Regions from separate parts of the Blautia caccae genome, predicted to be linked through region 2. Evidence: predicted binding sites of a transcription regulator. Region 2 holds the regulator's gene; each other region holds the start of a gene.
What was found. Region 2 encodes HrcA, which represses chaperone genes, less so after heat shock. Its sites were predicted from a motif close to TGTTAGCACTCNNNNNNNNNGAGTGCTAACA; they were not measured.
Positions count from the first base shown of each region.

Region 1: a site for HrcA is predicted at 2,530-2,560, ahead of clpB (ATP-dependent chaperone ClpB). Genes of this name have one in related genera too.
Region 3: a site for HrcA is predicted at 6,849-6,879, ahead of WMO65_RS08810 (Hsp20/alpha crystallin family protein). Genes of this name have one in related genera too.

Region 1 covers NZ_JBBMFP010000010.1:98,172-108,248, reverse strand. Annotated here, with positions in the region: gene mscL (large conductance mechanosensitive channel protein MscL) at 217-615, opposite strand; gene WMO65_RS12795 (RNA-binding domain-containing protein) at 1,049-2,431, shown strand; gene clpB (ATP-dependent chaperone ClpB) at 2,625-5,207, shown strand; gene WMO65_RS12785 (DUF4250 domain-containing protein) at 5,223-5,396, shown strand; gene WMO65_RS12780 (ABC transporter substrate-binding protein) at 5,763-7,268, shown strand; gene WMO65_RS12775 (ABC transporter permease) at 7,413-8,336, shown strand; gene WMO65_RS12770 (carbohydrate ABC transporter permease) at 8,347-9,249, shown strand; gene WMO65_RS12765 (sensor histidine kinase) at 9,257-10,077, shown strand, end outside.
Region 2 covers NZ_JBBMFP010000003.1:72,614-82,690, forward strand. Annotated here, with positions in the region: gene uvrB (excinuclease ABC subunit UvrB) at 1-55, shown strand, start outside; gene WMO65_RS03880 (SLC13 family permease) at 345-1,856, shown strand; gene WMO65_RS03885 (RNA polymerase sigma factor) at 2,018-2,572, shown strand; gene WMO65_RS03890 (DUF4179 domain-containing protein) at 2,569-3,786, shown strand; gene hrcA (heat-inducible transcriptional repressor HrcA) at 4,055-5,092, shown strand; gene grpE (nucleotide exchange factor GrpE) at 5,140-5,775, shown strand; gene dnaK (molecular chaperone DnaK) at 5,923-7,794, shown strand; gene dnaJ (molecular chaperone DnaJ) at 7,882-9,048, shown strand; gene WMO65_RS03915 (GntR family transcriptional regulator) at 9,184-10,077, shown strand, end outside.
Region 3 covers NZ_JBBMFP010000006.1:177,575-187,651, reverse strand. Annotated here, with positions in the region: gene WMO65_RS08845 (segregation and condensation protein A) at 40-804, shown strand; gene scpB (SMC-Scp complex subunit ScpB) at 794-1,363, shown strand; gene WMO65_RS08835 (zinc dependent phospholipase C family protein) at 1,379-2,167, shown strand; gene WMO65_RS08830 (MFS transporter) at 2,184-3,425, shown strand; gene WMO65_RS08825 (D-alanyl-D-alanine carboxypeptidase family protein) at 3,542-4,777, shown strand; gene WMO65_RS08820 (nitroreductase family protein) at 4,845-5,360, shown strand; gene WMO65_RS08815 (4Fe-4S dicluster domain-containing protein) at 5,430-6,734, shown strand; gene WMO65_RS08810 (Hsp20/alpha crystallin family protein) at 6,976-7,428, shown strand; gene WMO65_RS08805 (arginase family protein) at 7,573-8,358, shown strand; gene WMO65_RS08800 (non-ribosomal peptide synthetase) at 8,559-10,077, shown strand, end outside.

The sequences.
Region 1 (10,077 bases), on a different contig from region 2:
AAAAAATGCCATAAGCCCCTTGCCGCGTGTAACGGTAAGGGGCTTATGGCATTTTTCATGGACGGTTTATGATTTGTATAATGTGGTCGATCTGTTTCAGGAAAGCGTGGTGTCCGGCCGCTTTATATCCGGGTGTGTTTCTCCTGGAATATGCGCAGGCTTATGGGGTTTGTGAAAAAGTATGGCATGCATGTGCCGGCCCATAACCATGCTTTGCTATTTTGAAAGTTCAGATGTGCAGTGAGGGCACCGCACAGCATCAACTGCAATTTCACTTTTACAGAAAGGACATACCTTTGTTGCCGGGGCTGCCGGCTCTTCTTTTTTCTGCCCAAAAGAGAGAAATTTATTGATTCCCTTCATAAGACAGAATAAAATCAATGCCATGATCAGAAAATTAATAACAGCAGATACAAAAGCTGAGGCAAATCCGGCAATATCCTGTGCATTATATTTTGCATGTCCGGTCAGAAAATTCAAAATGGGATTAATAAAATTGTCCGTCAGAGATGTCACAATCCCGGAAAAAGCGCCGCCGATTATGACGCCGACGGCCATGTCCATAACGTTGCCGCGGAGTGCAAATGACTTGAACTCCTCTATAAATTTTTTCATGGTGTACCTCCTGGTTTCTCTTTTGTATTTTTAATTAAGCATACCATATATTTCGATGATTTCCAAATAAAGATAATATTTCATATAGATAAAAACTGACTGCAGAAAATCAACTATGCTATTTGATATGGAGATGCTGTTTCGAGCCATTCATGCGGTTAAGGAGCTCGCTTATCCGCTGGTCAGCCATTTTCTCGCCATAAGGATGTTTGTTGCGTGATGACCACTGTTCCGTATGACAGAGTGCTTTCCCCACGCATTTACGCGGGAGTTTGACAGCAGGGGCAGAGAGAATAGATTCCTATTTGGCTGTGATAATTTCATAGTTTTTAAGAATAATTTTTTGAAAAATGCACAAAATATTCCCAACTTTAATCCCAATGTGCTATAATACAAAAGTTGGGAATAAAAGTTGGGAAAAGGATGATGGTTTATGAATGTCGAAAAATTGGTTTTAGATTTATGTGCGTATAACAATGAACAGGAATGGTTTGAATTTAAAGAAAATTGGTTTCAGCCGGAAGGCTTGGGGGAATATATATCAGCTTTGTCAAATGCAGCAGCATTTCATTATAAGGCTCAGGCATATTTTGTGTGGGGTGTTAATGATAAGACACATGAAATTGTTGGTACAACATTTAATCAGTATTGCGACCATAACAAAGAGCCATACCAAAATTTTTTGGCAAGGAATCTGTCTCCAAGCGTCAATTTTTCGTTTGAGGAAGCAACTATAAATGACAAGAGGGTTGTTGTTTTAGTGATTCCTGCAGCACAGGAAATCCCGACAGCTTTTAAAGAAAAGCGATATATTCGTATTGGTTCTTCTAAAGCAAATTTGAAAGATTATCCGAAACGGGAAATCCAATTGTTCAAAATTTTGGACGGAAGAGTGGAGACCATTGAAACATTACCGGCGAAATATCAGGAACTGACATTTTCAAAATTATTTGGATATTATGGTTCAAAAGGGATTGTACTAAATAAGAAAACCTTTGAAAAAAATCTCGGATTAAGAAATAAAGATGGAGAATATAACCTGTTGGCACAGTTGCTTTCGGATAATTCACATTTTCCATTAAGAGTATCAATTTTTGAAGGAGAGACAAAAGGCTCCAATTTATTTTCTGTAAGAGAATTTGGAAATAATTGTCTGCTCTACAGTTTGGATGAGGTTTTAAGATATGCGGATGTATTAAATTTGATTCAGACAGATGAGAGCGAGCGTGTGGTGGAACGTACGGAAATACCATTGTTCGATAACAAAGCGTTTAGAGAAGCAATCATAAATGCTATTTTGCATAATCTGTGGATAAGCGGAAACGAGCCAATGATTTCTGTATTTTCAGATAGAATAGAAATTTTATCAAGAGGAACACTGGCACCGGCGCAGACTTTGGAAGGCTTTTTCCTGGGAGAATCAATCCCTGTAAATGAAAAGCTGTCAGAAATCTTTCTTCAGCTTCATATTAGTGAAAAATCAGGTCGTGGTGTGCCTAAGATTATTGAAACATATGGGAAGGAAGCATTTACCTTTAGAGAAAACTCGATTGTTGTTACAATCCCGTTTCAGCGAATAAAAAAATACGGGAATAAGGTTGGGAAAAAAGTTGGGAATAAAAAAGGATTAAATGCAAGAAGAGAAAGAATCATAACAGAAATAAGAGATAATCCGAACATTACTGCCAGGGAATTGCATCAAATACTGGGGATTAGTGAAACGGCAGTAGAAAATAATTTGACATTTTTAAAAGAAAATGGATATGTGGAAAGAGTTGGTTCTAAAAAGACCGGTTATTGGAAAGCTCTTGAGTAAGCATTATAACAGCTTGTTTACAAAAATCTTGGGGGTGGCTATGAGTTCCATGATGCTGTGCCAGATGGAAGGAAAGGTGCAGAAAATTAAATTCAATAAATTAGCACTCACCTCTTGACAGTGCTAACAAACAGTGTTATATTAGCACTAGAACAAATAACAAAGAACTCAAATCTCGGAATGGAGGGATTTTATGAACATCAGCAAATTTACACAGAAATCACTTCAGGCAGTTCAGGACTTGGAAAAGACAGCTTATGAGTTCGGCAATCAGGAGGTCGAACAGGAGCATTTACTATACAATCTTTTACATCAGGAGGACAGCTTGATCCTGAAACTGATTGAAAAAATGGAAATTCAGAAAGAACACTTTCTGAACAATGTGGAGCGGGCACTGAATGCCCGGACCAAAGTATCCGGCGGTCAGCCGTATATCGGGCAGTATCTGAACAAAGCCCTGGTGAGCGCTGAGGATGAGGCAAAAGCCATGGGAGACGAATACGTCTCTGTGGAGCATCTGTTTCTGGCACTGGTCAACAACCCCAGCCCGTCCATGAAAAAAATCTGGCAGGAGTATGGGATTACAAAAGAACGTTTCCTGCAGGCTTTGAGCACTGTGCGGGGCAACCAGCGGGTGACTACCGACAATCCGGAGGCCACGTATGACACACTGAACAAATACGGCCAGGACCTGGTGGAAAAAGCCAGGGAGCAGAAGCTTGACCCGGTGATCGGCAGGGATGCAGAGATTCGTAATGTCATTCGGATCCTGTCCAGGAAAACAAAAAATAACCCTGTATTGATCGGTGAACCCGGCGTGGGTAAAACTGCCGCTGTGGAGGGCCTGGCGCAGCGAATCGTTCAGGGGGATGTGCCGGAAGGGTTAAAAGATAAGAAGATTTTCGCACTGGATATGGGCGCGCTGGTAGCAGGTGCCAAGTACAGAGGTGAATTTGAGGAGCGTCTGAAAGCCGTACTGGAGGAAGTCAGAAAAAGTGAGGGACAGATCATACTGTTCATCGACGAGCTTCATCTGATCGTAGGTGCAGGCAAGACAGAGGGCGCCATGGATGCAGGCAATATGCTGAAACCCATGCTGGCCAGAGGTGAACTGCACTGTATAGGTGCCACCACTCTGGATGAGTACCGTCAGTATATTGAAAAAGACGCGGCACTTGAACGCCGGTTCCAGCCCGTTATGGTGGATGAGCCGACAGTTGAGGATACCATCTCTATTCTGAGAGGTCTGAAAGAGCGGTATGAAGTCTTCCATGGCGTCAAGATCACAGACGGTGCCCTGGTAGCGGCAGCTACCTTATCGAACCGTTATATTTCCGACAGGTTCCTGCCGGATAAGGCCATTGACCTGGTGGATGAGGCATGTGCGCTTATCAAGACAGAGCTGGATTCCATGCCGACAGAACTGGATGACCTGCGCAGAAGGATCATGCAGATGGAGATTGAGGAGGCGGCTCTGAAAAAAGAAAACGACCGTCTCAGTCAGGACCGTCTGGTGGATCTGCAGAAAGATATGGCAGAGCTGCGCGACGAATTTAACGGTAAGAAAGCCCAGTGGGACAATGAAAAAGCGTCCGTGGAAAAGCTTTCCAAACTGCGCGAGCAGATAGAAGATATGAATAAACAGATTCAGGTTGCTCAGAGAAATTATGACCTGAATGAAGCGGCAAGGCTGCAGTACGGCGAACTTCCGAAACTTCAGAAACAATTAGAGGTGGAAGAGGAAAAAGTAAAGAGTCAGGATCTATCCCTGGTACACGAGAGTGTCACAGATGAGGAGATCGCCAGAATCATCTCCCGCTGGACAGGAATCCCTGTTGCCAAGCTGACAGAAGGGGAAAAGACAAAGATCCTGGGCCTGGAGGATGAACTGCACAAGCGTGTCATCGGTCAGGATGAGGGTGTCCAGAAAGTAACAGATGCCATTATCCGCTCCAAAGCCGGCATCAAGGACCCCACAAAACCAATCGGTTCCTTCCTTTTCCTGGGGCCAACCGGTGTCGGTAAGACAGAGCTTGCCAAGACACTGGCAGCTACCCTGTTTGATGACGAACAGAACATGGTGCGTATTGATATGAGTGAGTACATGGAGAAATATTCCGTGTCACGTCTGATCGGAGCGCCTCCGGGATATGTGGGATACGAGGAGGGCGGACAGCTCACAGAGGCTGTCAGAAGGAAACCTTACTCCGTAGTTCTGTTTGATGAAATTGAAAAGGCACACCCGGATGTCTTCAACGTCCTGCTTCAGGTGCTGGATGACGGCCGTATCACAGATTCCCAGGGACGTACCGTTGACTTTAAGAATACCATCCTGATCATGACATCCAATCTGGGCTCCACCTATCTGCTGGACGGCATTGAGCCAAACGGGGAGATCAGCCAGGAAGCCAGAGATATGGTTGACAGGGATCTGCGGGCACATTTCCGTCCGGAATTCCTAAACCGTCTGGATGAGATCATCATGTTTAAGCCGCTTACCAAGGAGAACATCGGCGGTATTGTGGACCTGCTTGTGGAGGATCTGAACCGCAGGCTGAAAGACCAGGAGCTGTCTTTACGCTTGACAGATGCCGCAAAAGATTATATTATTGAGGGCGGATACGACCCCATCTATGGTGCGCGTCCTCTGAAACGTTACCTGCAGAAATACGTGGAGACACTGACTGCAAAACTCATTCTCTCCGGCAATGTGGGAACAGAGGACACCATTGTCATTGATGTGGAAAATGGTGAACTTACAGCCCGCAGGGCATAAGAGGTGAGAGAGATTATGATACCAAAAGATCCGGTGATGCTTTTAAGCTTTGCAAACATGAAGCTGAGGGATTTCTATTCCTCTCTGGATGACATGTGCGAAGATCTGCAGCTTGACAGAAAAGAACTGGAGAAAAAGCTGGGCGCCATTGATTACGCCTATGATGAAAATGTAAATCAGTTTATTTAGCAATATGTAACGATTCAGCCAGCTGAATCGTTACGGGTATTCGCCCATTAAAAATCGCTTCGCGATGGGGCGAATACCTGCCGCCACTACTCTTTTGCACGGTCAGCGCAGTAAATGCGCAGACCTGACTGAACAGTTACAGCAATATAAGCTATGCCGCACTCCGTGAAAGTACGGGTGTGGACTGAAACAGGAAAAAGCCTGTATACCATGTGACACAAATGGGGTATACAGGCTTTTTTATGTCCTCGGACGCGCGGAGGAGTCAAATGAGTGATATTTTTAAGTCAGACCAGTTATAGAAAAGAAACAGGGAAAAGAATAAGATAGACGTATCAAAGGAACAGAAATGAAGGAGGAAATCACATGAAGAAAAAGATAGCAGCTGCCATACTCACAGCAGCCATGGTATTGTCACTGGCAGCCTGCGGCGGAAGCGGCAGTGAGGGCAAGGAGACAGCATCAGGGGAAGGCGGAAAGGAACCTTATACCGTGACCATGGTACTGCAGGGAAGCCAGCCCGCCGACGAAGAGCGGATCGAGGAAAAGATCAATGAGATTCTGGAAAAGGAAGTGAATGCCAATCTGGACATTGTGGTGCTTCCCTGGGCCAGCGCCGCGCAGCAGCTCCAGCTCATGCTGGCAGGAGATGAAAAAATCGACTGCTTTTATACAAATGCCACAAATGCTATCCAGTACATGCACAGCGGACAGATCATGGATATGTCAGAACTGGTGGACAAATACGGTAAGAACCTGAAGGAAATTTACGGCGAAGATGTACTGAACAGCAATACAGTGGATGGTTTTCTGTACGGCGTACCAAACCAGATCGAAAGAGGAAGTATCCCTGCTGTCTTCATGAGAAAAGACCTGGTGGAGAAGTACGGTATAGATACATCCGCCATCAAAGAACCAAAAGATATGGAATCTGTTTTTGAGACAGTCAAAGCAGGGGAGCCGGACATGACCATGCTGTTTTCCATCAATGAGGGGGATACGCCGCTGACAAGGCTGTTCGGAGGGGACCCCTTGTCAGATGCCAACTATCTGGGCGTACTCATGGATCAGGAAAATGACACCACCATCACCAATTTCTTCGCCAGTGATTGGTATAAGGATACCACCACGATGCTCTATGACTGGTATCAGAAGGGATATATCAGCAAGGACGCCGGAACAGATACAGAAAATTGGCGTACCGTCTGCAAGGCAGGCAATCTGTTTTCTCTGTTTTTTGCCTATCATCCGGGAACTCCTGTGGAATTCAAAAGCTCAACCGGATATGATTTTGAGATTGTTCCGTTCAGGGACTATCCGATCAAAAACTGCCAGACCTACAACGGTATTATCTATTCCATTGCACAGAACTCAGAGAACCCGGAAAAGACCATGGAAACTCTGGATTACATCTATGGAAGCCCTGAGATCATGAATCTGCTGAACTGGGGTGAGGAAGGTGTGGATTATGTCATAGAGGATGAGGAGAACGGCATCATCAACTACCCGGAAGGCATCACCGCCGACAATGTGGGATACAGCCTGAATCTGGGCTGGGAGCTGCCGAACCAGTTCATCGCACATAAGTGGACAGGCTCTGACCCGCAGCTTTGGGAGAAGATGGAGGAATTCAACGATTCCGCAAAAGAGTCAAAGGCAGTCGGCTTCTGCTTTGACAACACCCAGTATGAGAGTCAGGTAGCGGCGCTGGCCAATGTTGTAAAACAGTATACCGGTTCACTGAACAGCGGTTCTGCTGACCCTGAAACGTATCTGCCGGAGTTTTTGGATGCTCTTCAGGCAGCCGGAATTGACGAGATCATCCAGGCAAAACAGGAACAGTTTGACAAATGGCTGGAAGAGAATAAATAGTTACTGTTTATTCTCTGCCCGTCAACAATAAATAGACAGGATCATTTTTGACAGCAGGCTGTCGCTCTAGGAAACAGAAAAAGCTCTTAGCGCGGCAGCCTTTTTGCCGGAAAGAAACCATTCATAAGACAGAGGAGGAGAAATATGAAGAAAAAATCCAGGCTCAGTGTCTACAAGCAACACTGGCCCCTATACCTGATGATGCTGCCGGGACTTTTGTACCTGCTGATCAACAACTATATTCCCATGGGTGGAATTGTGATTGCCTTTAAAAAGCTGAATTTTGCAAAAGGCATATTTGCAAGTCCCTGGTGCGGACTGGATAACTTCAAGTTTTTATTCCAGTCAAAGGATGCCTGGATCATTACCAGAAATACACTGCTTTATAATGTGGCCTTCATTGCCGTAAATATGATAGTAGGTATTGCGGTAGCCATATTGATCTGTGAAGTGCGGAACAATAAAATGAAAAAGCTCTACCAGAGCGCCATTTTGCTGCCTTTCCTCATGTCCATGGTAATACTGAGCTACATTGTTTATGCACTGCTCAGTTCCGAGAACGGCTTGATAAACAACACCATTTTAAGCGCCCTGGGAAAAGAACCGGTGCAGTGGTATCAGCAGCCTAAATACTGGCCGTTTATCCTGGTATTTGCTAACTGCTGGAAGGGCGTTGGGTACGGATGCCTGATCTATATTGCCTCTATTATCGGCATTGACCCGTCCTACTATGAGGCAGCCAGCCTGGACGGTGCAACAAAATGGCAGCAGATCACAAAGATCACCCTGCCAAGTCTGGTACCCACCATTATCACTCTGCTTCTGTTAAATATCGGACGTATTTTCTATTCGGATTTCGGCCTGTTTTATCAGGTGCCTATGAATTCCGGGGTTCTCTTTCCGACGACCAATGTGATCGACACCTATGTGTACAGAGCGCTCATTGAGCGGGGAAATATCAGTATGTCATCCGCGGCAGGCGTGTACCAGTCCATTGTGGGATTTGCCATTGTTATGCTGAGCAATTGGGTCGTGAGAAAAGTAGATAAAGAACAGGCATTGTTTTAGGAGGAGAGAAATGAAAAATTCTGCAAAAGAAAAACGGTATCAGTTTTTCATCAATATAATTCTGATTCTTATGACATTGGTCATTATACTGCCTTTTGTACTGGTGTTCATTTCTTCCGTCACAGATGAAAATACACTGATTCGCAACGGCTACTCATTTTTTCCTGAGAAATTAAGTCTTTACGCTTACCAGTATATTATCAAGCAGGGAGAAAAAATACTGCGCGCGTATGGGATCACCATATTTGTGACGGTCGTGGGCACTATACTGAATATCAGTCTGTCAGCGCTGATGGCATACCCGCTGACCATTAAGACCCTTCCCCACAGAAGGGCACTGACCTTTTTCGTATTTTTCACCATGCTTTTCAATGGCGGCCTGGTACCTACATATCTGATGTATGTGAATTACCTGCATATTAAAAATACGATTTTTGCGCTTCTTCTTCCCAACCTTCTTCTGAGCGCCAACAATGTGCTGATGATACGGAGTTATTTCATTACAAGCATACCGGATGCCCTGTTTGAAGCTGCCAAGATAGACGGGGCAGGGCATATGAAGATATTTACCAGTGTGGTGCTGCCTCTGGGCAAGCCGATTCTTGTGACCATGGGACTCTTTTCCGGACTTGCCTATTGGAACGACTGGACCAATGGTTTATACTATTTATCAGGAAACCAGGGACAGAAGCTGTTCGGCATACAGAACCTTCTGAACCAGATGATCACGGATATCCAATACCTGGCAAGCGGCAAAGTTGTGGGGAATATCGGCGCGGAGGTCGCCAAGCTTCCCACCACATCCATCCGAATGGCCATTGCGTTCATAGCCATGCTGCCGCTGTTTATTGTGTATCCATTCCTTCAAAAATATTTCTCGGAGGGAATCACTCTGGGGGCAGTGAAAGGATAAAAAACGCATGAGGAAAGTTCCGAAATACAGAAAACAAAAAAATATGGCCCAGCAGATGAAGGCCATCCTTATTATTCTCATGGTGGTGCTGGCTGTGTACGTGGGCGTCAGCGCCATGCTGCTTGAAAGAACCAGAAAGCAGGCCATACAGGAGATGGACGAAATGTCAAAGCTCTATACCGATGAATTGGACAACCGTTTCCTGCGGATCAGCCGGAGCCTGTTTTCCAATATCATGGAGAAGAATCAGGGGTATTCTGTATTGGGGGACTATATTGAGATCATGGAGCATTCCGGTGACCCCGTAAAAATAAATAATGCAGTCAGTAACCTGCGGAGAATCTGTCTCTCCTATGCGTGGGAGTATGGCACAGAATACCACTTTTTCCTGTATTTGAAGAAAAATGATATGTTTACCATGCTCACTATGACAGGGGTGGGATATGATATTGATAAAGACCTGGAAGACGCAGTGAGAAACCAGCTGGGGCTCATTGCAGACACTTCCTACTCGGTCAAGAAAAAGTGGAACCAAATGGACTGCGGCGAGGAAAACTATATCTGTAAAATAGCCCAGAACCAGGATGTTTACATGGGTTGTTTTGTGAATGTAAAAAGTATTCTGGAGCCTTTCACTGACACCATCGTAGGCGATGACGGATATGTGCGCCTGGTGGATGCCAGGAACCGGGTGGCGGGTCAGATCACCAGCAAAGGCATAGAACAGGAGCTGGATTTTAGGGAGGCAAACAGCGGATACTCACTCAGCAAAAATCTGAAACAGGCACCCTTTACCATTCAGATGAAGATATCAGGGGACAAGATACT
Region 2 (10,077 bases):
GCGTGACAAGATGATAGAGCTGAGAAAAAATCTGGAAGAGATATCAGAGAATTAAATCTTCACAAGCTAATCTTCACAAGCCCAAGCATAGATGAGCGGCGGAGGCAAAGTCCCTTACGGGGTATTTTACTCCGCCGTTATTTTGCCGAAAAAAGCTCTCCGGAAATATCTTTCTGGAAATATCTCTCAGGAACGAAATAAAATTCTTGTAAATTTATTCAGAATCATGTAATATTACTCATGGACTGCCCATAAAAAGGGCAGAAATACAGGACCATGGCCGCTTTCAGATAACCGGTCACGGCCCTTTCTGCGTGAAAATATTATATATTGGGAGGAAACCTATGAATTACGGTATTTTAAGTTTACTGCCGCCCATCATAGCTGTTATCCTGGCGATCAAGAGCCGAAATGTGATTCTTTCCCTTTTCTGCGGAGGACTTACAGGTGTATTGATATTCAGCCACGGTAACCCGTTCTTAGCGGTAAAATCTATGATCGGTGATTATTTATTCGTACAGCTTACAGACAGCTATAATGCGGGTGTTATCGTACTGGTGGTGTTCATCGGCGGATTTATCAAGCTGATGGAAAAGTCAGGAGGCGCGCAGGCTTTCGGGCAGAGCGCATACCGCTATGTTAACACCAAGTTAAAGGCACAGCTCTGCGCATGGGCAGGCGGGATCATTATCTTCTTTTCCGACCTGGGAACCCCGCTTCTGGTGGGACCTGTGTTCCGGCCTTTGTTTGACAAGCTGAAAATCTCCAGGGAAAAACTGGCCTGGATTTTGGACTCCACCTCATCTCCGGTGGCTATTTTGATTCCGTTTATCGGCTGGGGTGTGTATATTATGGGACTCATCCAGTCAGAGTTTGACAATCTGGGCGTAAAGGCATCAGATTACACTACCTTTGTGCAGGCCATTCCGTTTCAGATTTATGCCATTCTGGCAATTATCATGATTCCGCTGATTGCATTTACAAAGATCGATTTTTTCCAGATGAAAAAAGCGGAGCAAAAGGCAGAGAAAGAAAAGGCAGATTATAACTTTACAGAGCATGAGGAGGAAAAAGAAAACACCGGGGTATACTCCAAAAAGAACGCAAAACCGATCATGGTGATCCTTCCCATCATAGTTGTATTTGTCACTTTGTTTGCCACGCTGGCACCGCTGGGATTTCCGTTTAAGAAGGTGGACGGCAACGAGTTCAGGGTTGCACTTACTATGGGATACTTTTTCGGGGCGCTGGTTCTGATCCTAATGATCTGTCTTTTCAAAGTCATGAATTTCGGCGAGACATTCAAGGTGTATGTGGGCGGTATGAAAGGGATGACGGATGTGGCAATCACCCTGATTCTTGCCTGGTCCCTGGGGAGCATGATCAGTGAACTGGGCACGGCGCAGTTTATTGTGGATGTGCTGAAATCCATGAGCTTTTCCGCGGCACTGGTTCCTGCGGCAATCTTTCTGTTCGGTGCATTCGTGTCCTTTTCCACAGGAAGTTCATGGGGAACCTTTGCGATCATGATGCCTCTTGCCATACCAATGGCGCAGGCATTCTCCATTCCGTTTGCCATTGCCGTAGGCGCGGTTTTATCCGGAGGACTGTTCGGAGACCACTGCTCGCCAATCTCTGACACCACGATCCTGTCCTCCACAGGTGCGGAATGTGATCTGGTCGAACATGTGAGGACCCAGCTGCCCTATGCGCTTGTGAACGGTGTGATCGCTCTTATTGCGTTTATCATTGCAGGGGCGACCAAGAGCGCTGTATCATTGGGATTTGCAGTTGTGGCTCTGATCGTTGTGGTATTTGTGATCAATAAAGTATTTAATAAAAAAGCAGCAGCATAAAAATGGCTGGCGCACCGGATATTACGGGACGCCGGCCATTTTTATATAAAAGATAATAACAGCAGGCGGCCGTGCTTTGGAAATGAGGTCTGGAAGAAATTAAGAATGTGTTGAAACATTTCCGGCGATCCTTAGGTCTAATAAGCAGAAACATGAAAAACATGTGGAAACGTACGTACGGAAGAAAGGAACCTGATATGAATAATCTGATCAAAAAAGCAAAGGAGAGGGATGCGGACGCATTCACGGAGCTGATGCAGTCTCAGATGCAGAACATGTACAAAGCTGCGCGTTCTCTGCTTTCCAACGAGGAGGACGCGGCAGACGCCATCTCTGAAACAATCCTCACCTGCTGGGAGAAAATAGACCGGCTCAGGGAAGATAGGTATTTCCGTACCTGGATGACCAGAATACTGATCAACAAATGCAATGACATAAGGAAGAAAAAAGAGAACCTTTTCTTCACAGACGAGATGCCTGAGGTGGAAGTAAAAGAGGAGGGCTACGGCAATCTGGAATGGAATGAGGCGCTTGATATGCTGGATGGGAAGTACAGAACTGTGATCATCCTGTACTATGTGGAAGGCTTTAAAATGTCAGAGATCGCTGAGATCCTGGAGATACCGGAGGCAACTGTCCGGACCAGGATTGCCAGGGCCAGAAAGAAGATGTCAGAGGAGTATTATCCGAAGGCAGAGAGGAGGAAATTGATATGAGCATGAAAGAAGAGGAGATGATAGAGAAACTCAGGAAAGAGGTAGAGATTCCTGATAAAGTCCGGCAGAAAGCCAATGAAGCCTTTGCTTCTATAAAAAAGGACGCTGGGGCAGGAGCGGCAGAGGAAAGAGCAGCAGAAAGAAGAACAGGGGGCAGAATGCCGGGGAAAAAGCTTTGGATTCTGGCTGCGGCAGCCATTCTTGCCTTCGGTACGGTTACCGCGGGCGCAGCAGCTTATATGAAGTGGAGCAAAAGCCTTTCCGACGGAATGGCAGTGGAGGAGGAGCAGAAGCGTGAACTGGAAGATGCCCATATGGCAGCTCCCATTGATCAGTCTGTGACGGACCAGGGGGTTACGGTTACGATGGTACAGACAATTGTGGATCAGCATTTTCTGCGCATCTCTTTAAAGGTGGAGGGGTATGAACCGCCGCAGGGAGAACAGCCTGATTTCGGCCGGACATTGATTACCATTGATGGGAAAAATATAGATGATGCAGAAAATGAGGAGGATTATGTAAACCTCTCATCTTATTTTTTTGATAACATTGTACAGAGTCCTGAGGATGGGAAGGCAGTGAATCTGGATGGAACGCCCTTTACGGAAGACCAGGAGATTTCTTATGTGCTGGAAGACGGCAGTATGGAATACAATATCATTCTTTTTAACGCAGAGAGTGAAGATTATTTTATGGAAAAACCCATCCATCTGGAGCTGACAGGACTCGGTGGTCTGTATCTGGATGGATACAGACCAAATATCGAAGGGACCTGGAGCTTTGACTGGAACCTGGAAAGGTCTGACATGGTAAGAATATGCAGCCCGGGCACAGCTCTGGGGGACACCGGTGCCGTGGTGGAAAAGATAGAGATATCACCGATTTCTGCCCAGGTGGCATACCGGTTTCCGAGAACCAAGACGAAAGAAAAGGGGTATAATGACTCCGGGGAAGAGATTGATGTGGAGTTAACAGAAGATCCGCCGGAGCTGAAAGGTGTAAAGATGAAAGACGGCACCATATATTCCTATTTATACGGCGGGCCGGGCAGACGTGGATTTTCCTCAGATGAGGGGGAAGAATATGTCCACACATTCGGACTCAACAGGGTACTGGATACTGACCGGATCGAGAGCTTTTTATTTCTTAAATCCATTCCGGAGGACGGAGCGCCACTGACAGAGGAAAACTATTATATAGTCCCTGCCAAATAAAGGACAGCGGGAAGAAATTACTGATATTATAATAAAACAGAGGGAATGCTGTTAATATTGAACGGCTCCCCTCTGTTTTTTTTGCGTCCCTTTTCTTTCCTATTATTGCGGATTCTGAAACTTTCTAAAAAAAATATAAAGCCCTTGACAAATAAACACGCTGGTGCTATCTTAAGAACATAGATGTTAGCACTCCACACAAACGAGTGCTAACAACACCGGAAACAGCATCCGGGGCCATCAATGCGGAAGCAGAAAGGAGATTATAATGGACAGTGAACTGGATGAGCGTAAGAAAAAGATATTAAAAGCCATTATCCAGACGTATCTGGAAACCGGCGAACCGGTTGGATCGAGAACGATTTCAAAATACACTGACCTGAATCTCAGCTCTGCAACCATCCGGAACGAAATGTCAGACCTGGAGGAACTGGGGTACATTTTACAGCCCCACACTTCAGCAGGACGGATTCCCTCAGACGCGGGCTATCGTCTCTATGTGGATGAGCTGATGCGGGAGAAGGAACAGGAAGTTTCGGAGATCAAGGAACTGATGATTGAGAGGACCGACAAAATGGAGAAGGTGCTCAAACAGGTGGTGAAGGTTCTTGCATCCAACACTAACTATGCGACCATGATTACCGGCCCGACCTATCACAGGAACAAATTAAAATTCATCCAGCTTTCCAAAGTGGCTGAGATGCAGCTTCTGGCAGTTCTGGTGATTGAAGGAAATATAGTGAAGAATCACATGATAACCCTTCAGGAGCCTATGGATGATGACACAGTGCTGAAGCTGAACCTGCTTCTTAATACCCAGCTAAACGGCCTCACCATTGAGGAGATCAATCTGGGTATGATCACTAAGATGAAAGAACAGGCAGGTATCCACAGCGCGGTTGTGGGAAGCGTCATTGACGCGGTGGCCAATGCCATTGCGGTGGATGATGATGAGGTGGAGATATACACCAGCGGAACAACGAATATTTTCAAATATCCGGAGCTGGCAGACACCTCCAAGGCCAGTGAACTGATTTCCGCTTTTGAAGAAAAGCAGGAGCTGGTGGATCTGGTAAAGGATACTATGAATTCCGAAGAGAATACCGGCATTCAGGTATACATTGGAAATGAAACCCCTGTTAAAACTATGAAAGACTGCAGCGTTGTGACAGCCACATACGATTTGGGAGACGGTATGCAGGGAACCATCGGTATTATAGGCCCAAAGCGTATGGATTACGAGAATGTTGTGAACAATTTGAAGACGCTGAAGACGCAGTTGGACAATATATTTAAGAAAACCTAGAAAGGCGGTACGGATTCGTGTCAGAAGAAAAAGAATTATATGAAGAGATGCAGCCGGATGCGGCTTCTGAAGAGAAGGCAGAAGAAATCTTAGAGGAAGACGACAAGGCTCTGGCAGAGGAGGCCACCTGCGAAGAGGCCGTTGAGGAAGATGACCAGGCTGCTGAGGCAGCAGAAGGCCAGACAGAAGAGCAGGCAAAAGGAAAGACAGCCGAGAAAAAGGGCCTGTTCGGTAAAAAGAAAAAAGATAAAAAAGATGAGAAGATAGAAGAGCTCACCGATATGGTAAAGCGCCAGATGGCAGAGTTCGACAACTTCAGAAAGCGTACGGAGAAGGAAAAAGCTTCCATGTATGAGATCGGTGCGCGTGAAGTGATCGATAAGATCCTTCCGGTGGTTGACAACTTTGAAAGAGGTTTGGCTGCAGTTCCCGAAAATGAAAAGGAAAGCCCTTTTGCGGACGGCATGACAAAGATATACAAGCAGATGATGACCGTTTTTGAAGAGATTGGCGTAAAGGCCATCGAAGCAGTAGGGCAGGAATTTAATCCGGATTACCACAATGCAGTGATGCATGTGGAGGATGAAGAAGCCGGTGAGAATATAGTTGTAGAAGAGTTTCAGAAAGGTTACCTTTACAAAGACCACGTAGTGAGACACAGCATGGTGAAGGTTGCCAATTAGTTTTAGATGGTGCGCCGGAGGCGCAACCCAAATTCTCCGGCGGGACAGCCCGCTCGGATTATATCTCATAGATGAAACGCTCTGGCGGAGCGTTAAACCGCTTAGAACAGGAAAAGTAATTGATTTTAAATTCAGGAGGAATTTATCATGGGTAAAATTATAGGTATTGACTTAGGTACAACAAACAGTTGTGTAGGTGTTATGGAAGGCGGTCAGCCGGTAGTTATCGCCAATGCAGAAGGCGCAAGAACAACACCGTCCGTAGTTGCTTTTACAAAATCAGGAGAAAGACTGGTAGGTGAGCCGGCAAAACGTCAGGCCGTTACCAATGCAGATAAAACAATCTCTTCCATTAAGAGACATATGGGAACGGATTACAGAGTGGCAATTGACGACAAAAAATATTCTCCGCAGGAAATTTCTGCAATGATCCTTCAGAAACTGAAAAGTGATGCAGAGAACTACCTGGGCGAGAAAGTAACAGAGGCAGTTATCACAGTTCCCGCTTACTTCAACGATGCTCAGCGTCAGGCAACAAAAGACGCAGGTAAGATCGCAGGCCTGGAAGTAAAACGTATCATCAACGAGCCTACAGCAGCAGCACTTGCTTACGGCCTGGACAATGAAAAAGAGCAGAAGATCATGGTATACGACTTAGGCGGCGGTACTTTCGATGTTTCCATCATTGAGATCGGTGACGGTGTGATCGAAGTATTATCCACAGCAGGCGACAACCGTCTGGGCGGCGATGACTTTGACCAGAAAGTTGCAGATTACATGATCGCTGAATTCAAAAAAGCCGAAGGTGTAGACCTTTCCGCAGACAAAATGGCAATGCAGAGAATCAAAGAGGCTGCCGAGAAAGCGAAAAAAGAACTTTCTTCCGCAACCACAACCAACATTAACCTGCCGTTCATCAGCATGAACAGCAACGGACCTCTGCACTTTGATATGAACCTGACAAGAGCCAAATTCGATGAGCTGACACATGACCTGGTAGAGAGAACAGCAGAGCCGGTTCGCCGCGCACTGTCTGATGCAGGACTGAACTCTTCCGAACTGGGCCAGGTACTGTTAGTAGGTGGTTCCACACGTATCCCGGCTGTACAGGACAAAGTAAAACAGCTTACAGGCAAAGAGCCGAGCAAGACTCTGAACCCGGATGAGTGTGTAGCTCTGGGTGCTTCCGTACAGGGTGGTAAGCTGGCAGGCGATGCAGGCGCAGGCGATATCCTTCTTCTGGATGTTACTCCGCTGTCTCTGTCCATTGAGACCATGGGCGGTATCGCAACAAGGCTGATTGAAAGAAATACAACGATTCCTACCAAGAAGAGCCAGATCTTCTCCACAGCAGCCGACAACCAGACAGCAGTGGATATCAACGTGGTACAGGGTGAGAGACAGTTTGCAAGAGACAACAAATCCCTCGGACAGTTCCGTCTGGACGGAATTCCGCCTGCAAGAAGAGGTGTTCCGCAGATCGAGGTTACCTTTGATATTGATGCCAACGGTATCGTAAATGTATCTGCAAAAGACCTGGGAACAGGCAAAGAACAGCACATCACCATCACAGCTGGCTCCAACATGTCCGATGATGATATTGATAAAGCAGTAAGAGAAGCTGCTGAGTACGAAGCACAGGATAAGAAGAGAAAAGAAGCTGTAGACACCAAGAATGATGCTGATGCTATGGTATTCCAGACAGAGAAAGCTCTGGAAGAGGCAGGCGACAAGCTGGATGCCAATGACAAGACTGCCGTAGAAGCAGATCTGAACGCATTAAAAGAACTGTTAAACAGCTGTGCAAATACAGACGAGATCACAGATGCTCAGGTGGCTGACATCAAGGCCGGCAAAGACAAACTGATGGAGAGCGCACAGAAACTCTTCGCCAAGATGTATGAGCAGGCACAGGCTTCCCAGGGAACACAGGCAGGTCCGGGCCCGGACGCAGGCACTCAGGGAGGAAATGAAGCATACGGTGATGATGTGGTTGACGGAGACTACAGAGAAGTATAAAATAGCTTTGTCAGTAAATGACTTGGATGGCATGGGGTGTTTACAGCACTCCATGCCTGACTGTATGTTTAGAAAGGAATAAGACCAATGGCAGATAAAAGAGATTACTATGAAGTCTTAGGCGTGGACAAAGGCGCTGACGACGCCACTATCAAAAGCGCATACCGTAAGCTGGCAAAGAAGTACCATCCTGATGTAAACCCCGGAGACAAAGAAGCGGAGAAGAAATTCAAGGAGGCTACAGAGGCCTACGGCGTTTTGAGTGACCCGGATAAGAGAAGACAGTATGACCAGTTCGGCCATGCGGCCTTTGAAAACGGAGGTGCCGGCGGAGCAGGAGGCTTTGGAGGCTTCGGCGGTTTTGACGGCGCCGATATGGGTGATATTTTCGGCGATATTTTCGGCGATCTATTTGGCGGCGGCGGAAGAAGAAGAGCCAACAACGGCCCTATGAAGGGTGCCAATGTAAGGGCGTCCGTCCGCATTACCTTTGAAGAAGCAGTCTTTGGCTGTGAAAAAGAGCTGGATCTGAACCTGAAGGAGACCTGTAATACCTGTCACGGAACGGGTGCGAAGCCGGGAACTTCCCCGGAAACCTGTCCGAAATGCCACGGGGAAGGCCAGGTGGTATATACCCAGCAGTCCATGTTCGGTATGGTGAGAAATGTACAGACCTGTCCGGAGTGTCACGGTACCGGTAAGGTGATCAAGGACAAATGTACAGACTGCCGCGGAACCGGATACGTGAACCAGAGAAAGAAAATCCAGGTTTCTGTACCGGCAGGTATTGACAATGGACAGAGTATCCGTATCAGAGATAAGGGAGAACCGGGAACAAACGGCGGGCCGAGAGGAGACCTGCTGGTTGAGGTTGTTGTTGCCCGCCATCCCATTTTCCAGAGGCAGGATATGAACATATTCTCAACAGCGCCCATTACATTTGCGCAGGCTGCCCTCGGCGGCGAGGTGCGCATCAGCACAGTGGACGGAGATGTAATGTATGATGTGAAGCCGGGTACCCAGACAGACACAAAAGTGCGTCTGAAAGGCAAAGGTGTGCCGTCTCTCAGAAATAAGAGCGTGCGCGGCGACCACTATGTGACACTGGTGGTTCAGGTGCCTACCAAACTGAATGAGGATGCCAAGGAGGCTCTCAGAAAATTCGATGAGGCCTGCGGCAACCGCCCGTCCGGCAGCACAGAGAAAAAGAAAAAGGGCTTTATGGACAAACTGAAAGAGACCTTTGAGGACTGATTCGCCTGAAATCAGCCATATCAGGAGATTGTCGGGGAGAATGTACAAATTTTCCCTCCGGCAGTCTCTTTTTTTAGATGTGGGGATATGATACAATGGATTTATCAGAGAATAAGAAAGTTTAAGGTTGTTGCGATGGAGAAAATAGAGATAGATAAGAACAGCGGAACACCGCTGTATCTTCAGCTTGCCCGGCAGTTGGAGCAGCAGGCAGCGGATGGCATCCTGGTTCCGGGGGAACGGCTTCTCTCAGAGGTCAGAATGGCCGAGGTTTCCGGTTTGTCCGTGGGTACGGTGAAAAAAGCATATACCTGGCTGCAGGACAGAGGGGTTGTGCAGAAGATCCGCGGCGGAGGTGCCTATGTGCAGAAAAAGCAGCCGGAAAACGGGCAGAGCAGGGGGAAAAGTCCTTCGGATATCGTGGAGGAAATGTTTTCAAAAGTGTCGTCCAGCGGTCTGCCCATGAACCGGGTGTTTCTGCTGGCACAGCAGGAACTGGTCAGCCATTTTCAGGAAAAACAGAAAATCTGTGCAGCACTGGTGGAGTGCAATATTGAGATCCTGCATTCCATTGCACCCGTGGTGGAATCCATCCCCAATCTGACGGTGGAAACCTATGTGCTGGAGGAACTGCTCTCAGGGAGCAGAGTGATCAGTTCCAGGTGTGATCTGGCCTTTATCTCCCAGAGCCATTACCAGGAGTTCATAGGGTATGCGGATGCTCTGGGGATCCCCACTGAGACCTTTGCGCTGGTGGAGAGCAGAGAGACCATAGCACGTCTGGCCACCATACCGGAAGACCAGCCCATCTGCATTTTGTACAGGAGCGCTACATTTTTGAAGAATGCAAGGAGGACCCTGCAGCATCTGGGCAAGACAAATGAACAGATCTGTGCCAGTGAGGAAGAGATGAGTGAGGCCATTGACAACTGCTGCCGGCAGGGAATGCCCCTGATCATTTCTCCCGATTACATAGAGTATGCAAGTGCGTGGACACTGCAGGTGGTGGCAAGGGCAAGGAAAAGCAGG
Region 3 (10,077 bases), on a different contig from region 2:
TAAGCGGTATGCCCGATACCATGGAAAGGATGAGAATAAATGGGAATCCCGGTAAAGCTTCCGGTGTTTGAGGGGCCTTTAGACCTGCTTTTACACCTGATTGAGAAGAATAAAGTAAATATTTACGACATTCCCATTGTGGAGATAACGGATCAGTACATGGAGTATATTCACCAGATGGAGAGGGAAGATCTGAATATCATGAGCGAGTTCATGGTCATGGCGGCAACCCTCATTTCTATCAAATGCAGGATGCTTCTCCCAAAAGAAGTCAATGAGGACGGTGAGGAAGAAGATCCCAGAGACGAACTGGTGCGTCAGCTTCTGGAGTATAAGATGTATAAATATATGTCCTATGAACTCAGGGACCGGATGGCAGAAGCGGCAAAAAGTATCTATAAGCTCCCCACCCTTCCAAGGGAAGTGGAGGACTACAGGGAGCCTGTGGATACCAGCGAGCTTCTGGACGGGCTGACACTGGGACGTCTTCACAAAATTTTCCAGGATGTATTAAAACGCCAGGAGGATAAAAAGGACCCCATCCGAAGCAATTTCGGCAAGATTGAGCAGGAGGAGGTCAGTCTTCCGGAGAAAATGACCGACGTGGAGGAGTACGCCAGAAGACACCGGCGTTTCAGCTTTCGTGACCTTCTGGGAAAACAGGCCAGCAAATTCCAGGTGGTGGTTACATTTCTGGCGATCCTGGAGCTGATGAAGACAGGAAAGATATCTATCAGGCAGGAGCATATTTTTGACGATATTCAGATTGAGAGCAAGGAGGCAGGGGACCCGTATGGAAATTGAACATCTGGAAGGCGCTGTTGAGGCGCTTTTGTTTGCTATGGGGGAATCCGTAGAGGTTTCCGCCATTGCCAAGGCTATAGGACATGATACGGAAACCACCAGAAAGATCATTCGGAATATGATGCTGAAATATAATGCCGGGGACCGGGGAATCAAGATCATAGAGCTGGAAAATGCATATCAGATGTGCACAAAGGAAGAGTATTATGACTATCTGGTCAAGCTTGCCCTGCAGCCGAAAAAGGCGGTGCTGACAGACGTTATGCTGGAGACACTCTCCATCATTGCCTATAAACAGCCGGTCACAAAACTTGAAATAGAGAAGATACGCGGTGTCAAGTCTGACCATGCGGTGAACAAACTCATGGAATATAATCTGGTACAGGAGGTCGGCCGTCTGGACGCACCGGGAAGGCCGCTGCTCTTTGGAACCACGGAGGAGTTTTTAAGAAACTTCGGGGTTCAGGGGCTGGATGAGCTGCCGGAGCTGGACCCGGTACAGATAGAAGATTTCAAGGCAGAAGCAGAAGAAGAAATTCAGCTTAAGCTGGATGTATAAACGGGGGAAAGAGACATGCCAACAACTTACACACATGACATTTTCGGCAAGGAGGTATATAAAAGACTTCCTTCTGAGATAAAAGAGGCAATCAGGGAATCCAAAAGTATGTATCTGATCGGCCTGCACGGACCTGATATTTTGTTTTACTATCAGCCCCTGATGAAAAACAGGGTGAGCGGGCTGGGACACCAGGTTCACCAGAGAGAGGCCGCAGAATTTTTCTGCCAGGCTGTTGTAAAATACCAGGAGGAGCCGACTGCGCAGATGTTATCCTATCTGCTGGGATTTGGATGCCACTACATTTTGGACAACACCTGTCATCCCTATGTACGGCGGTTTGAAAAGGAAACCGGTGCGTCCCATTCAGAGATTGAATCTGAGCTTGACCGGTACTATATGCTGCGTGAGGGAAAGGACCCGTTTACCTACAGACCTGCCGTAAATATCTTCCCCACAATGGAGGGCTGCAGGACCATAAGCAGGGCCTTTGGGAAGATCACAGTGAAGCAGGCGGCAAAAGCACTTCACGGTATGAGATTTTACACCGGAGCCCTTGTCTGCAGCAGCAGCCTGAAGAGAAAGGGACTGCTGGGAATCATGAAGCTGTTTGGATGCCGGGACACTCTGGGAGGCCATATCATACCGGCAAAGCCGGACAGAAGATGTGATATGGCAACAGATGTACTGCGTCATCTGTATGAGGAGGCATTGGATGAGGCGGTGGAAGCACTTACAAATCTGTACGGCTGCATGGTAAAGGAAGAGCGGCTGTCGCAGCGCTTCGGCAGAAATTTCGGCTGAGAAGAACGGGGGGCATATGAAGGGATTAACCAAACTGGAGAAACAGTGGGTACTGTATGATGTGGGGAACTCAGCGTTCGTCATGCTGTGTACCACGATCATTCCCATTTATTTTAAGAATATAGCCACAGCGGAGGGGATTTCCCTGGCGGATTCCACAGCGTATCTAAGCTATGCACTGTCTGTGTGTACCATCCTGGTAGCGCTCATGGGTCCGGTGTTCGGAACCCTGGCGGACACAAAAGGGTATAAGAAACCCATGTTCGCCACTTTTTTTGTGATCGGCGTAGTCGGGTGTCTTTCTCTTGCCATACCCAAGGAATGGCTGGCTTTTCTGGTGGTACTGGTGATCGCCAAGACCACATATAGTATGAGCCTGATCTTCTATGATTCCATGCTGGCAGATGTGACTGTGGATGAGAGGATGGACATGGTTTCCTCCCATGGCTATGCGTGGGGGTATATCGGGAGCTGTATTCCCTTTATCGCCTGTCTGCTCCTCATACTTTTTGCAGAGAAGCTGGGTATCTCAGGCGTTACGGCAACCATGATCTCTTTTGGGATCACAGGGATCTGGTGGTTTGCAGTCACGATTCCCCTATTGAAAAATTATAATCAGAAGCATTGGGTGGAGGTAAAGGGCAGCCCGGTAAAGGAGAGCTTTTCCAGACTGAAAAAAGTGCTCTTTAAGATCAATAAGGACAAAAAGGTGCTTTATTTTCTGGGCGCGTTTTTCTTCTATATTGACGGCGTTTACACCATCATCGACCTGGCTACCTCCTACGGAAAGGACGTGGGAATTGATGACACGCATCTTCTTCTGGCACTGCTGCTGACACAGATTGTAGCGTTTCCCTGTTCTCTTTTGTTTGGAAAGTTCTCGGCAAGATTTAAGAGTGAGAAGCTGATCAAAGTATGTATACTGGGATATTTGGGAATCGCACTGTTTGCCCTTCAGCTTGACAGGGCATGGGAATTCTGGTTCTTAGCAGTCTGCGTGGCTGTATTTCAGGGGGCCATCCAGGCGCTTTCCAGATCTTATTTTGCAAGGATCATTCCCAAGGAAAACTCCAGCGAGTATTTCGGGTTTTATGATATATTCGGAAAGGGAGCGGCGTTCATGGGAACCATGCTCATGGGCATTTCCACACAGTTGAGCGGAAGTTCAAGGACAGGAGTGGGAATGCTGGCGGTGATGTTTATCATCGGATTTTTCCTGTTCGGAAAGACAGAGAAAATCAGCCGCAGCGCTGCATGACAAAGAACGGAAGCTGTACTGTAACCGGGGCGGACCGGTTTGGTACAGCTTTTTGTTATAATCCTCCCGGGACAGGCATATAATGTATAAGAAATTTTGTGTGCAGGGATGGAAGCATGAAAAAAATTATAAGCTGGATTTTGGTATGCGCAGTGATAACTGGGTGCTTCGTGGTACATAGAGATACCGTCTGGGCAGAGGAAAATGGACAGGGTGTTGGCAGCCTGTACGCCACCTCAGCGGTACTTATGGATGCGGACTCAGGAAGGATACTCTATGAAAAAAACGGGTTTGAGAAAAGGCCCATGGCCAGTACCACTAAGATCATGACCTGTATTCTGGCTTTGGAGAAGGGCAACGCGGAGGATATTGTGACAGCATCCGCCTATGCGGCATCCAGGCCGAAAGTACATCTGGGAGTGACAGAGGGAGAAACCTTCCGTTTTGGAGACCTTTTGTATTCCCTGATGCTGGAGAGCCACAATGATGCGGCTGTGATGATCGCGGAACATCTGGGAGGAAGTGTGGAGGGATTCGCGGATATGATGAACGCCAAGGCCGGAGAACTGGGGTGTGAGGATACTTATTTTATCACACCCAACGGCCTGGATGCCGCTGTCACAGTGGGGGAGGAACAGAAGGTGCATTCCACAACAGCGGCAGACCTGGCACGTATCATGAAGTATTGTATCAAAGAATCTCCCTGCAGGGAGGAATTTCTTAACGTGACAAGGACGGCCTCCTACAGTTTCTCGGACGCGGAGGGAAAGCGGAGCTTTTCCTGCAACAACCACAATGCTTTTCTGAACATGATGGAGGGTGCCCTCACCGGAAAAACCGGGTTTACGGCAAATGCCGGTTACTGCTATGTAGGTGCCCTCACCAGGGACGGCAGAACATTCATTGTTGCCCTTCTGGCATGCGGATGGCCGAATAACAAGACCTACAAATGGAAGGATACCACAAAACTTATGAATTACGGGCTGGAAAATTACAGTTACCGTTCCTTTTCTGACGCGGCACTTCCCGATATACCGGCAGCCATACCGGTTCAGAACGGACAGAGTGAAACCCTGGGAGATACAGCCCTTACTGAGGTGGAGGCTGAGACAGCTAAGGACTTCGGTATGCTGATGCGCCGGGATGAGGAAATTGAAGTGAGTTATGAGGGAAAAGAGACTTTGAAAGCACCGGTCAAAGCGGGAACGCAGGTGGGAACCATCACTTACCGGGTGGGAGGCCAGACATTTCTCACTTGTCCGGTGAAAATCAGGCAGTCTGTCAAGAAGATAGATTTTCCCTGGTGTCTGGAAAAGACCATGGACAAATGGGCATTCGGCGCAGCGGGCTGATCGCGGGGCACTTTACAATTTTTGACGTTGTGATAAAATAAAAGAAAAAACAAGGAGGAATCAGAACATGAATGCAGTGATGGAAAATATTTTGACCAGAAGAAGTATCCGGGCATTTCAAAATAAGGAAATTCCACGAGAAGAGCTGGAACAGATTATCCGGGCCGGACTCTATGCGCCCAGCGGACAGAACCGTCAGACATGGAAATTTACCGTGGTGACAGACCGGGAGCAGATCGGGAAGCTGGCGGAAGTCATAGGAAGGAAACTGGGAAGAGACGGGTATGACATGTACAGCCCTCAGGTTCTGATCATTCCGTCCAATGAAAAGGAAAATCAGCATTCCATGGAGGACAATGCCTGTGCTCTGGAAAATATGTTTCTGGCGGCTCATTCCTTCGGGATTGGTTCTGTCTGGATCAACCAGATGCGGGATATCTGCGATGAGCCTGAGGTGCGGGAGATGTTAAGGAGCTGGGAGATACCGGATTCCCACAGGGTATTCGGCATGGCTGCCCTTGGATATGCTGCGGCATCAGAGAAAAAAGAAGTGAAAAAAACAGGAGAGGTACATTTTGTGTAACAGCCAGGCAGGTATCCGCATTTTCCGTGCGGACCGTAAGTTACCATATTGTATGACAGGACATTTAGCATGGGACATATAACATCAAAAGACGCATATAAAAATCTGGAAGAAAGAATCAACTGGTTTACCCAGGGAGCGCCGCCTTCGGAGACTTTTTATAAGATCCTCCAGGTGCTCTACACGGAGAAGGAGGCAAAATGGGTGGCACTTCTGCCGGTACGCCCCTTCACTTTGAAAAAGGCTGCCCGTATCTGGGGGACCACGGAGGCAAAGGCGGAAAAAGTGCTGGACCATCTGTGTGAGAAGGCGCTGCTGGTGGATTCCACCTACAGGGGAGTCCGCCGTTTTGTCATGCCGCCGCCCATGGCCGGGTTTATTGAATTTGCCCTGATGAGGACCAGAGGGGATATTGACCAGAAGTATCTCAGCGAACTGTATTATCAGTATATGAATGTGGAGGAGGACTTTGTAAAAGACCTTTTCTATGCCACGGAGACAAAGCTGGGCCGTGTCTACGTGCAGGAACCGGTGCTTACCACGGAAAATACCCTGCATATCCTGGACCATGAGCGGGCCAGCCACATTGTGGAGGAGGCAGAGTACATTGGCCTGGGAACCTGTTACTGCAGACATAAGGCATATCACGCGGGGCATCCCTGTGAGATTGATGCTCCCTGGGATGTATGCCTGACTTTCGGCAATGTGGCCCGCTCCCTGGCAGAGCACGGCGGACATGCCCGGCTTATCTCCAAGGAAGAAGCCATGGACGCTCTGGAACGCTCCTACGATGCGGGACTGGTGCAGATCGGGGAGAATGTCAGAGAGGACCCGGCGTTTATCTGTAACTGCTGCGGATGCTGTTGTGAGGCTCTGCAGGCTGCCAGAAAATTCTCTCCCATGCAGCCGGTGGCAACCACCAATTATATCCCGTCGGTGGAGGAGAAGACCTGTATCGGATGCGGAAAGTGTGAGAAGGCATGTCCCATTTTTGCCATTTCCATGGAGACGGTCCCGGAGGACGGGAAAAAGAAAAGACGTCCCGTGGTGGATACGGATATCTGCCTGGGCTGCGGTGTGTGCGCATCCAGATGTCCCAACGGTTCCCTGAAACTGGAGCGGCGTCCGGTACAGGTGATAACGCCTGTGAACAGTACGCACAGGTTTGTGCTCCAGGCCATAGAAAAAGGAACGCTTCAGAACCTCGTATTCGACAATCAGGCATTTGCCAACCACAGAGCCATGGCTGCCGTGTTTGGAGTGATCTTAAATCTGCCTCCGCTGAAACAGGCACTGGCAAGTAAGCAGTTTAAATCTGTATATCTGGATAAACTTTTGTCAAGTGCTGTGAATAAAAGCAGGAATAAAAAATAAACGGAAAAAGGATCTTTCGCTATCTTGCGCTGCATAAGGCCGCGGTGCATAGAAAACGGAAGATTCTTTTTTTGATATATCAAACAACGAAGGTAAAATGTGAAAAAAGTGTGAAATTAGCACTCGCCTATTGACAGTGCTAATAATGCGTGCTATATTACAATTAGAACAAGGGAAAAGAAAGAATCCCCTGCCAAATGTAACAATTCATTGATTGATATATAGGAAAGGAGAATGACTTATGAGAATGATGCCCAGTATTTTTGGAGAAGATTTATTTGATGAATGGATGGATTTTCCTTTTGAGAAGGAGTTCTTCGGAAGGAAGAATCCGCTGTACGGAAAGAATGAGAAGAATCTGATGAAGACCGACGTAAAAGAGACGGAAGATTCCTTTGAAATTGACATTGACCTGCCGGGCTTCAAGAAAGAGAATGTAACGGCCAGACTGGAGAACGGATATCTCACCATCCAGGCATCCAAAGGACTTGACAAGGATAAAGAGGATAAGGAAGGAAAATATATCCGCAGAGAACGCTACGCGGGAAGCTGCTCCAGAAGCTTCTATATCGGCGAAGGCGTTACCCAGGATGAGATTCGGGCCAGATTTGAGGACGGAATCCTTCGTCTCACGGTACCTAAGAAAGACAAAAAACAGGTGGAAGAAAATAAATATATCTCCATTGAAGGATAAGCTTCTTTGTTACCCCTCCTTTGAGGACCGCCGCTTCGTCTGTAAGCGGCGGTCCTTTTTGGCTTGCCGGGAGACAGACAGCAGCAGTTTACAAGATCTGTCTCTCTGTGCTATGGTAAGAGAAAAAACAGGAGATATTTTAGGATGAAGACAGTTATCATGAATTTTTCCGGTGTGTACCCGGAGGAAGATTTTTATAGACAAAAGGCCGGTGATTATGAGATGGTGGATTTTACCCATGCGGAAGGGGTCAATTGTTACTGTACCTCGGAGGCAGAACAGGAGATAAAGGAAAGGATTCGGGCATATGGCCCCTGCGGCATCCATTTTCTGGATTCCGGCAATTATCACTATTTATCAAAATTTTGGATGGAGATGATTGACACTCCTTTTTCCCTTCTTCTTTTTGACAATCACACAGACATGCAGGAATCCGCATTCTTTGGCCTTCTGTCCTGCGGAAGCTGGGTGAGAGAAGCTATGCTGTCCAATCCCCTGCTGAAAAGTGTGTGTATCATAGGGCCAAAGGAGGCAGATTTTCAAAGGGATATACCGTCAAAACAGGTGACCTGGGTATCTGCCGAGGATCTGCAGGAGGGCAGACTACAGAAGTTCAGAGAATTTTTGGAGGGGGAATCCTGTCCCTTATATCTCTCTGTGGACAAGGATATTCTCCGGGGCAGGGATGCAGTCACAAACTGGGACCAGGGAGAGATGAAACTGGACTGCCTTCTGGGCCTGATCGAGGAGGCGGCAGCGGCAAGGAAATGTATCGGAGGGGACATCTGTGGGGAAAATCCACCCGAGAGTGGTTTCTGTGAAAATAGGGAATTACACATAAACAGTCAGACAAATGAAAGATTAAAAGAGGTAATGGCTAAAGTGATGGTAAATTCTACCAATAATAGTAATTCTTATCAGAAAGATTGACACGGGGAATTGTATGCCTGTATAATAAAAAACAAATTGCAAATGTCGAAATTTGTAGAACAGGAAAAGGGAATCTGAGGGGAGAAAAAGACGCGAAAAGTCATGGGACGGGAATGCCGTGGAAGTCTGCACATATGTGCGGAGGGCCGGGCAGTTCGGGGCCTGTGTTTTATTATGTATACGGAGGAAAAAGGGAAAGAATGGAAGAGAGAGCACAAGAGACAAAAGACATCAGGGAATTTCTGCCATTGTCAAACAGCCAGCAGAACATATGGAATCTGGAGATGGCCCATCCGGGTACGCCGATCAATACCATATGCACCGTACTGCGCATTGACGGTAATTTTCATGTGGAGTATCTGCAGGAATGTATCAGGCTTTGTTATGAGGACTATCCTGTTCTGCGCACCAGGATCACACTTCGGGAGGGAGAGGTGTGCCAGTATATTGATCCGCATATACAAAGAAATGTTCCGTTTCTGGATTTTTCCAGGACAAACAAAAAGGGCGCGGATATCTGGGATGTTTCCGTGGCACGGGAGCATATTACGCTTCTGGATTCCCCCCTGTGTCAGATGATACTTTTTAAGAGGGCGGAAAATACAGGCGGAATTCTGACAAAAGTGCATCATATCATAGCGGATGCCTGGTCCCAGACGGTTGTGACCAACCGGATCATTCACAACTATTTCCGCATGTTAAAGGGGGAGGCGCCGGACAGAGAGCCTATGCCGGACTATGCGCTGCATATTGAGCTTGAGAATAAGTATCTCGCCTCAAAAAGCTTTGAACGTGACAGGGAATACTGGAAGTCCATGCTGAAGGATATACAGCCGGCAGCAGCAAAAGAACATCCCTACGCCCAGGTCAGCCCTGTGGGAATCCGCAGGTCTTTTGCAGTCTCCAACCGGATGAACCGTATGATCGCAGGCTTCTGCAGGGAAAAGAAGGTATCCCCTTTTGCCGTGTTTTATATGGCTTTGGCGATCTATCTGCGCAGGATCAAAGGGCAGGAGCGGTTCTGCATCGGTGTCCCCACCATTAACCGTCTGAATTTCAAGGAAAAACAGATGGCAGGCATGTTTGTAAATACTCTGCCCTTTGTCAATGAGCTGGATGCATCCATTTCCTTTCAGGAATTTAATGAAAAGCTGCAGACAGACTGGTACCAGCTTCTCTATCACCAGAGAATGCCGTTTTCGGAGATAAAAAAGCTGGCTGCCCGGAATCAAGAGGGAGCCGCACCGGATCAGCTCTTCGGAATTGTACTGTCCTACCAGAACGGGCAGATCCACCATCTGCAGGGCGCCCAGGTGACCCTGGAAGGGCGCTGGCTCTACAGTGGCTACCAGGCAGAACCTCTGTGTATTCATTTGAGCAGCAGAGATGAGGATAACCGGTTTCAGGTGGATTATGATTATCAGACACAGCTTTTTTCCGAGCGTGAGATCACGACTCTGCATCAGCATTTGATGGACATTCTGCACAGTGCCCTGCTGCATCCCAAGACACCCATAAAAGAACTGTCTGTCATCAGTGAGGAGGAGGAAGAGCGCCTCATCTTTGACTTTAACCAGACAGATACCTGGTATCCGAGAAAACAGAATATAGCCGACCATCTGCGGGAACAGGCAGTCATGAATCCAAAAAGGGCAGCTGTCATATTCAGAAATGAGAGGCTTACCTATGAAAGATTCATAAGGGAGGCAGAGCAGCTTG